Regions from separate parts of the Pseudobacillus sp. FSL P4-0506 genome, predicted to be linked through region 3. Evidence: riboswitches for the same ligand, from Rfam matches in the RefSeq annotation. Region 3 holds a riboswitch; each other region holds the start of a gene.
What was found. A riboswitch is a leader RNA that binds a small molecule or an ion and turns the genes downstream of it on or off. The one in region 3 is predicted to bind thiamine pyrophosphate.

Region 1: another riboswitch for thiamine pyrophosphate. It lies ahead of MKZ02_RS18090 (acetylornithine deacetylase); the one in region 3 lies ahead of thiT (energy-coupled thiamine transporter ThiT).
Region 2: another riboswitch for thiamine pyrophosphate. It lies ahead of MKZ02_RS15570 (thiazole synthase); the one in region 3 lies ahead of thiT (energy-coupled thiamine transporter ThiT).

Annotation. Positions count from the first base shown of each region.
Region 1 is NZ_JBBOOI010000001.1:3,662,365-3,665,643, forward strand. It holds gene tenA (thiaminase II) at 1-450, opposite strand, end outside; gene MKZ02_RS18090 (acetylornithine deacetylase) at 553-1,833, opposite strand; TPP riboswitch at 1,961-2,065, opposite strand; gene MKZ02_RS18095 (hypothetical protein) at 2,376-2,783, shown strand; gene thiW (energy coupling factor transporter S component ThiW) at 2,780-3,277, opposite strand.
Region 2 is NZ_JBBOOI010000001.1:3,105,701-3,108,979, forward strand. It holds gene thiH (2-iminoacetate synthase ThiH) at 1-979, opposite strand, end outside; gene MKZ02_RS15570 (thiazole synthase) at 995-1,759, opposite strand; TPP riboswitch at 1,836-1,936, opposite strand; gene mscL (large conductance mechanosensitive channel protein MscL) at 1,942-2,355, opposite strand; gene MKZ02_RS15580 (glycosyltransferase family 2 protein) at 2,396-3,279, opposite strand, start outside.
Region 3 is NZ_JBBOOI010000001.1:2,763,539-2,766,817, forward strand. It holds gene MKZ02_RS13940 (DUF3243 domain-containing protein) at 1-94, opposite strand, end outside; gene MKZ02_RS13945 (L,D-transpeptidase family protein) at 173-667, opposite strand; TPP riboswitch at 1,047-1,148, shown strand; gene thiT (energy-coupled thiamine transporter ThiT) at 1,219-1,785, shown strand; gene MKZ02_RS13955 (DUF1801 domain-containing protein) at 2,212-2,655, shown strand; gene MKZ02_RS13960 (dynamin family protein) at 2,705-3,279, shown strand, end outside.

The DNA of each region.
Region 1 (3,279 bases), 900 kb from region 3:
TGGAATTTCATTTAGCTCTTTGCCGATCTCCCAATAGCTCCACGCACATGGAAGAAGAGCGGCAATCAACTCGGCAAGCGTGCCATTCTGACTGACATGAAGCATGTAATGCGTATAAGCAAGCGTAATTGGAGACGGCTTGGCCTGTTCAAGCTCTTCCTCAGAAATGCCAAAACGGGCTGCATACTGGCGGTGAAGTGCCATTTCAAAATTAAGTGTTTCATTCAGCAATGAAGCGAATTTCCCCATCGTTTCTACATCTGTTGCTTTGACTGCTCCAAGGGCAAATACCTTAGAATAATCAATTAAATATAAATAATCCTGAACCATATAAAAACGAAACTTCCGCTGGTCGAGCGTGCCGTCCCCAATTCCTCTCACGAAAGGATGATGATGATTTTTTCTCCAGATCGGCTGAAGTTTTTCATGAAGCCTTTCACTGAACTTTATATTCGTGCTACTCACTTTCATATGTGATTCCTCCTCTAAAGATCATCTATACATATTTCTGTTGTGCCTATAGCTGTTCACAACCCAGAGTATTCATCTTACCTATCCATGCTTCGGTGTGTGACACCAAGTGTAGATAAACGACAAAATCACTTTCGTGTAATCGACAAGCTGTTCAATCGACAGCTGCTCATTGATCGAATGAGCATTCATTAAATCCCCCGGTCCATAGATAACGGTAGGAATACCGGAATCAGCAAGCCATCCCCCATCTGTAACAGTTGGGGAAATATCAATCATCGGAGCCTTACCAAGCACATCTGAGTGAGACTGGGTGAGAATTTGTACAGCAGCGTGACTCCCATCTACTTCAAAAGAAGGAAACACTTCTCCCCTTTCTTCAATCATTGATGTGCCACCCCACTTAAATGAAGGAGGGTTATGCCTCATCCATACATCTCCGTTTGCTACATGACGAATATGATCTTCCACCTCCTTAGCTACCTGTTCATAGGTTTCATTGGGATAATAGTGAACAGTAATCCAAAGCCGGCATTCGTCGGCAATAAAAGCGGCGTGTCTCCCGCCTTCAATAACAGCGGGATTAATTGTATTTGTCCCCGGCGAAAATCCTGGATAGCTTTTAGTTACCGCCCAGTGGCGCTCCAATTCCTGCAGCCCTTCAATGATTTTCATCATTTTTTCTATAGCACTGGCTCCAAACAACTTTCCGCCGGCATGTACCATATTTCTTCGAGTCGCATCGTGATACGTTTGGTTGCTTTTTAAAGTAATCCAGCCTGTAATCACGCCTCCCTGCCCTTGTATATGTAGATCACTCGTATCAACAACTACCGCAAAGTCCGCTTTATAGCCCCGTTTGCAGCACTCCAGCGTACCAGCTTCACCTACCTCTTCACCGATAACCGATTGAAAAAGCACGTCCCCCGGAAGCGTCATTCCTGCATCATGGAGCAGCTGTAAAGCGAATAAAGCACCAGCAAGCCCTCCTTTCATGTCAGCGGCCCCGCGTCCAATCACTGATCCCTCCTTGACAACAGCCTGAAATGGATCGGCTTCCCACCCCTCATCTTCATGTATTTCTGCCACGTCTATATGTCCATTAATAATTAAACTTTGGTACTTCTCAGCATCTGTCCCTGGCCATCTTCCAACAACATTCGGGTCATTTGGGTGCACGTCCCATCTATCTACCGAAAAATCTAAGCCTTTTAAAAAATCAGCTATAAACGACTGGGCTTCTGCAGTATTTCGTGCCGGAGGAGCAGGCGTTTCGAAAGAGATCAGCTTCTTCAATAAATGAACGATCTCTTCCTGACGGCGCTCCACTTGTTCCAGGAGTATATCTAGCTTTTTTTCCATAGCCATCCCCTCTCTATTGACATGTAGACTAATATTATTACCTACACGTAAAAAAACCGCTCCTCATCAAGGGAAGCGGCTGTATAATTTTTTATCTTGCTGCAGGATTAGAAAGACTGCAGTTCAATATCAGGATACGACCTCTTCCCTCCGCTGGCATTATCCAGTTCAGGTAATAAGGGTTGAGGCCATTTACCTCTCTCAGCTTTTGCAAGCACCCCCAAGGACCAACTATTCAATTAGATTCTGCTGTTAGCTTGATCGTAATCACCAGTAATTTTCAATAAAATTTATGCTATTTAAATAGATAGTATTGATCATTTATTTTTCCCAATAGCCGTATATTAATAGAAGAGGCTAAAGATAAAGACTCCTCTGTACACATCAGGCTAATTGGAAAAAATCATCTTGCAAGGACCGTCACCTCATACGGAACGAAGTGGCCATCGGGTCATGAGTTCTACAGTAAAACAGATAACGAAGAAAGCAAGCATTTGTTAATGGCTGAGAAGTCTTACTTTTTAGGAAGGAGTGACACCGGGTTGTATTATTCTTATCCGTTTCAAAATCTTTACATGGCCCCGTTTGCAGGCACTTATCCTCACCATCGAGCCCTTCAACCAGTGGCCTCATGTCATCCTCCGTCCTTAAGGCCTTATCCTGAAGTGAATCCTGCTTTATTTAAACAATCCGCTCAATCAATCAAGCAGCTGCTGAATGAAACAAATTTGCTGTTAAATAAATTAACAGATAGCAGCGACTTTGCTCTTCGATTAATGACTGCTGCCCAGGCTGCCAATCGGCAAGAAGTGGAACGGCTGGTGCGATCAGCTGGTATATCAAGAAAAACAAATATTTCATTTAACCCTGATTCCTTCCGAATTGAGCTCAGAACCACTGCAGCAAACTTAGAATGCTGCAAGTTGGCTATTGCCCTTCGGTGGCGTTAAGGCTCTAACCGATATTTCCATGCGTTCAATTTAACTAGTCGCCTTACGAGCAAGAGACCGATAATTGATCCTGACAAGCTGCTGACGAGAAAAGCTGGCAAGAAGAAAAAAGCACCAGCCGCTGTTCCCATCAATATCTTTGCATAGGGAACGGCAAATAAAGGAGCAATGATTCCTGACCCAGTCATTTCTCCGATAGAAGCGGCCCATGTTCGGCTTGTTTTTTGATAAATATAGCCGGCGAGAAATGCACCAATCATGCCTCCCGGAAATGCTAGAAGTGAACCGGTTCCCATTAAATTTCTTAATAAACCAGTAACAAAGGCGATCATTACCGCCGGCCCCGGGCCAAGCAGCACACCGGCAATGACATTTACCGCATGCTGGACAGGGTAAGCCTTCGCTACACCGGCGGGAAACCAGACTAGCGAAGAGCCGAAGGTGGCAATCGCAGTAAATAAAGCCATATAAGCCATTTTTTGTACTCGATTCATTC
Region 2 (3,279 bases), 340 kb from region 3:
ATCCGCCTACAACAGTAGAGGAGGCAGCAGACATTTTTGTTACCCCGAGCTTAATGAGATGATCCCTGAGTTCCGCCTCTTCACGTGTAGAGAGTGTAATACCTGCTCGCGGCATAAATAGACGAAAGGCGAGCATAGCCTGGACAAGGTCTTTATCCTCTACATTAACCCGCGGCTCGAATCCACCCAGGTTCGGACGAATGCGAGGAAAAGAAACGGCAATTTCTGTTTCTATATATTTTTTCTGCAAATACCTTGCATGCAGAGCGGTGAAAAATACTTCCTTCTGCCAATTATCCATTCCAAGCAGGGCGCCGATATTGACTGATCTCATCCCAGCCTGACAGCCTCTCTCTGGTGCATCAAGACGGTAACGGTAATTTCTTTTTGGTCCTTTTATATGAATCTCTTTATACACTTCCTCATTGTATACCTCCTGGTAAACCGTGAGCCCATCTACCCCAGCCTGAAAAAGCTGATGATATTCTTCCGTATCAAGCGGCTGTACCTCGATGGCGATTGAAGAGGCATGCTTTCTCAAAATTTTTGCGCCTTCTGCCAGATAAGCTACCGATGAATGAATACGTGATTCTCCTGTCAGCAAAATAACGTGCTGAATCCCCATATCCTTTAACGCCTTTGCTTCCTGGTCAATTTCTAATGACGTTAACTTTCGTCTTGGAAAATCATTATCAAAGCTAAAGCTGCAGTAAGCACATTTATTCACACAATAGTCTGTTAAGTAAAGCGGGGCATACAAGGAGATTACTTTACCAAAATTCCGAACTGTTAATCGCTGGGCTTTTTGAGCCATTTCTTCTAAACGTTCGCCGCCTGCAGGGGAAAGAAGCGCCAATAGGTCTTGTTCATTCAAATCGTCTTTATTTAAAGCTCTATCTACATCGGTTGTCGTCATGCTAGCTAACCACTCTTCATATGGTTGATCTTTGATTGAACGGTACACCTCATAAAAACTCAAAAAAATCCCTCCTTTTTAACGTAAAAATCCAGTTAACGGGGAGGAAGCGGCTGCTTTTTGCGACACTGCTCCCAGCCCCGCCAGATAAGCCTGTCTTCCAGCCTTAACAGCTAAATTGAACGCTTTAGCCATGCTTACCGGGTCATCAGCTGTGGCAATTGCCGTATTGACTAGCACCGCGTCAGCCCCCATCTCCATGGCTTCAGCTGCCTCAGACGGTTTGCCGATCCCTGCATCAACAATAATAGGCAGTGTTTTTTCTTCTATTAGAATCCGAATCATTTCCTTCATCCGGATGCCCCGGTTTGACCCTATCGGTGAACCGAGCGGCATAATGGCTGCCGCCCCAGCATCTGCTAGCTTTTTTGCTGCCATTAAATCCGGATTCATATAAGGAAGAACAATAAATCCTTCGTTAGCAAGGATTTCTGTGGCTCGAATGGTTTCTTCATTATCAGGCAACAAATATTTCTGATCGGAAATGACCTCAATTTTAATCCAGTTGCCCATCCCAGCGGCTCTGGCCAGTCTTGCAATTCTAACTGCCTCCTCGGCATTTCTAGCTCCTGAGGTATTGGGCATGATAATCATATTCGGCGGAATATCTTCTAAAATATTTTCATGCTCCGCTTCTAAATCTACCCTTCTCACCGCCACGGTAACTACTTCTGATTCTGATTCAGCAAAAGCCTGTTTCATGACCGAGTGATCTGCAAACTTTCCTGTGCCGGTAAAAAGCCGATTCGTTAACTTCGCTCGACCAATCATCAATTCATCCATTTATATTCCTCCTTTTTGCAATAAAAAAAGCCTGCCACAACGGCAGGCTTTTCTTTATGTACACCAAATAAACATACATAAATAAAGACAGCTTCCCTCCGTTGGTACTAACCAAATCAGGTTCAAGGGTTAGATGCATGCATCCTCTCAGCCTTAAAGGCACCCCTAGCTAAATTTTCTATTTAATTTTCTCTATTATACTCTGAATCTTCTAAATTGTTAAGCGTTTTTTGCGATTTTAATAAATCTCTAATTTCTGTAAGGAGCTCTTCCTCTTTTGAAAGTGAAGGCGTCTCCTCCTCCTTTTCCTGACGGTATAACTTATTAAATACCCGTACAAAGAGAAAAAGAGCAAATGAGATAATTAAAAAATGAACAATGGATTGTATGAAGAGACCATATTTCACCTCAGCTCCTCCGAAGCGAAACATTAACTTTGAAAAATTAATGCCCCCTATAAGCAGTCCAATGATCGGCATAATAATGTCCTGCACGAGAGAAGAAACGATTTTACCAAAAGCAGCTCCGATAATAACACCGATCGCCAGATCAATGACATTGCCGCGCATGGCAAATTTCTTAAATTCTTGCAACAACTTGGTTAAACTCCTTTCAGCTATCCTTTCAACGACCAACTCATTTTGACTCAACCTTGGCTCCTACACCAATCCGTTTCATCTCGCCCCAATCTTTCTTGCCAGCTAAAAATTGTAAAAAACCTTCTACCCGCCACTTGATCGTCAAAGGACGATACCAGAAGGTTTCAGAGAGCGCATAGAAAAATAGCTTCACAATATTGGCTGGTTTCGGATATTTCCTCAAGCTCCATTCTTCCAGAAGCACACCGCTCATAGATAAAATAGAACCGTATAAAAAAGATAGAGAAGCCATCAATATAGTGACCTCGGCATTAATAAATGAAAATAGGACCCCGAATAGGATAAGAATATAGCCGGCTAATTCAACGAATACACCCATCAGCTCAATCAAAAAGAAATAAGCCATGGATAGCACGCCTACAAGTCCATATTTAGGATTGAACAGCATATCTTTATGGTTCCAAATTACTTCGCAGAGCCCACGATGCCACCGCTGGCGCTGTCTACGCAAATAAAGCGCAGACTCTGGAGCTTCTGTCCAGCAGACGGGGTCCGGAACATACAGTATCTTTTTATTGAGCCCTTCTTCTTTAATCATCCGGTGCAGGCGCACCACAAGGTCCATGTCTTCTCCAACGGTGTTTGTGCGATAGCCGCCAATCCGAATGACTGACTCCTTCTCAAAAACGCCAAATGCGCCTGATATAATCAGCAGCAGATTATGACGGCTCAATCCAATACGGCCTATTAAGAAGGCCCGTAAATATTCGATCACTTGCATAATGACAAAGGGTTTGTTGGATAAATCCACGGTCATCACTTCTCCGCCTTCAATATGACAACCATTGGCGATCCGCACACTCCCGCCGACAGCAATCACTTCGCCATCTGAGTCGAGAATCGGCTTTATGACTTTCAGGA
Region 3 (3,279 bases):
CCATTCTTTCGGGGCTTATCCGTTCAAGTGTATCATCCACCATATCCGGCTGCAGTTCCCCGTCTTTATGAATCGCGTGATTTTCTTCTGTCATCAGTCATTCCTCCTTTACTGTTTCGTTATGCCCCCCTTTGCTTGTTTTCAAACATGCAACAGATGAATTTTCAGCGATTTAAGGTCTAATGCGAACTGGAGTACCGATTGGAATGGTTCTAGCCAGTTCTTCTACATCACGGTTATACATGCGAATGCAGCCTTTAGAGACAAACTTGCCGATAGAAGAAGGATTATTCGTTCCATGAATGCCATAAGATTTCTTCGATAAACTCATCCACATCGTTCCGAATGGGCCGCCTGGGTTTGGTGCTTTATTAATAATAACAAAATCTCCAGTTGGCGTTTCAGTCAGCATTTTACCAACCCCCACCGGATAGACTTTTTGTACTTTCCCCTGACGAAATAAGGTTAGCCTGCGCTGTGACAATGAAACGCTAATTGAATAAGGAAGAGAAGAAGGATCAGGAAGTCCCGGGATACGCAGCTGCTGGCCGGGATAGATAGAATGAATATTGATCCCCGGATTGGCTGCAATCAATTGAGAAACAGGAATGCGGTAATCCGCTGCAATAGACGTCAATGTTTCACCGCTCTTAACAATATGATTCATCGGCTCACCTGATTTTATATATTTTTAAAACAAGTATTTATGAAAAGATGCTTCGCCTGATATTCACTTACGTATATGAAATAAGAGAGTAAGATATACGCTTTAAATAAAAAGAGTCAGGCACATCCAAAAGAGGGAAGAGAATATGAATAGGCCCTTATAAGATTGTATCGTTTAGTCGAAAGAATCCTTTCATGTGGAACAGACAGTAACACAACTAAGCCGAGAGGCAGAGTCCAGTTTTTATGAAATCGCTGAGATGATGGATAATTTCCTATGAAAGTCACTCTAAAAATCTAGCCATCTTTTACTACTGTAAAGCACCGGAGATGATTCCCCGTATTTCATTTTCCTTATAGTTATGCTATAGTAAGAGCAATAAGTCCACTAGGGGTGTCGTTAGACTGAGAGAGGAACCATCCTCAACTCTAAGAACCTGATCTGGTTAGTACCAGCGTAGGGAAAGTGTGACAGATACAGGAAATATTCGCATAAGCGGAAGAATCCGTTGTATCCGTACACCCCTTTGGATAAGAAAAGGGGGATTTTTTATGGAAAGAAACAAACTGGTTACGATGATCGAAATTGCTGTCATGGCAGGATTATCGCTTATATTAAGCTATGTCGAGTTTGGCGCTCTTTGGGCATTCGGGGGTTCTATCTCCCTCGTCATGGTGCCAATATTCGTCATGGCCTTTCGCCGCGGCTGGCAGGCTGGTTTTATTACAGGTCTATTGGTTGGGCTGATCAGCTTAATGACAGGTGGATACGTTGTGCATCCAGTGCAGCTCGTGTTGGATTATCCTCTTGCTTATGCTGTACTCGGACTCGGAGGCCTTGCTGTTTTCCATAAACCAGTTACAACGGGCCGTATTTTTGCCGGTCTATTGTTAGGTACTGTGTTTCGTTTTATCTGCCACTTCGTTTCCGGCGTCGTCTGGTTCGGCAGTTCGGCACCGGAAGGAACACCGGTCGCCGTTTATTCTTTCTTGTACAACCTTTCTTATTTGCTTCCGGAAATGTTAATTACGTCAGCTGTACTACTATTTTTGAAAAAGACAGCGCCGCGCTTTTACAAACAGTCCATTCCTGTTGAAAATAGTTCGGCCAGTTACTAATAAACACATAAAACAGGAGCTGATCCATTAAATTCAGCTCCTGTTTTTTTGTGCAGAGAGAGGATTTGCCGAAACCCGCTTTTTATTCTTATATTTGTAGAAGAGCTGCGAGTCTGTTCAGAAAATTTTTTTATTAAGGGCTGCTAAAATGCCAAGCCGGTCACGTTGCCATTTACAACGGGGCGTAGAGAACGTTTGATTCTTTCCTGCTTTCTCATATAGACTGTTAACTTGAGAATTTGCGCTTAATAAAGGAGTAATAAAGATTGATAGAGAAATCTTTATCGTAGCGCACTGGAAATTGGAGACGATATTTCTGATTACGTTAGTTGATTAATTTACAGCTGGTGTAGCTAAGCGACCTGCACTTCCGCAGTTATACTCGCTTTGACTGTATAAAAGTTAAAAATATAGGAGTGACTCTATATGTATGAGTTAAAAACAAAGGAAACGGATAACAATGTGATTGAGTTTATTGAAGCTATTGAAAGCCCCAAAAAACGGGAAGATGCGTATAAATTACTAGATATTTTTACCGAAACGACGGGTTTTGAAGCAAAAATGTGGGGGCCGAGCATTATTGGATTCGGTTCGTATCATTATAAATATAAATCCGGCCATGAAGGAGACGCACCGTTAGTTGGCTTTTCACCTCGAAAAGCTAAAATAAGTTTGTATTTTGCACCGGGTGACACAAAGCGTGAGGAACTGTTAAAAAGCTTCGGAAAACATACTACTGGGAAAGCATGCGTCTATATTAATAAATTAGCCGATATTAATGTTGATGTTTTAAAAGTATTAATCAAACAATCCGTAGCATTTTTAAAAGAAACCTATCCAGAAATAGGCAAAGAAGCCGAGATTACATAGGGGGAGTGCGTAAATAAAATACCGCTGAAAGCAGAAAGGAGGATGCTGCATGTTAACCGAGAAATTAAAAAACTGGCTCGCTAACCAGAAACCAACCCGCGCCTTGCTTCTGCCAAAACTAGAGCAGCTTCATGCTTTATTTTTAAAGTACGGTGACCAGCAAAGTGCCTATATATGTGCCGAACTGATCGAAAAACTGGAAAACATGGAGTATATCATCGCCTTTTATGGCCACTTTTCAGCCGGAAAGTCTTCCATGATCAATGAATTAATGGGAGAAAGCTTGCTGCCATCCAGTCCGATTCCGACAAGCGCCAATATTGTCAAGGTAAAAGAAGGAGAGCCGTATGCGAAGGTTTGGTTTAAGGATGGGACTATAAAAGTGTTCCCTTACCCTTACGATATCCGTGACATTCAAGCATATTGCGTCAACGGCAATATAGTAGAAGAAGTGGAAATATCCCATCGTACAGGCCAGTTGCCTGAAGGAGTTGCCATCTTTGATACGCCTGGAATTGACTCAACAGACGATGCTCACCGGGTAAGTGCTTTGTCCAAGCTTCACTTGGCCGACCTTGTTTTTTACATGATGGACTATAATCATGTGCAATCTCCTGTAAACTT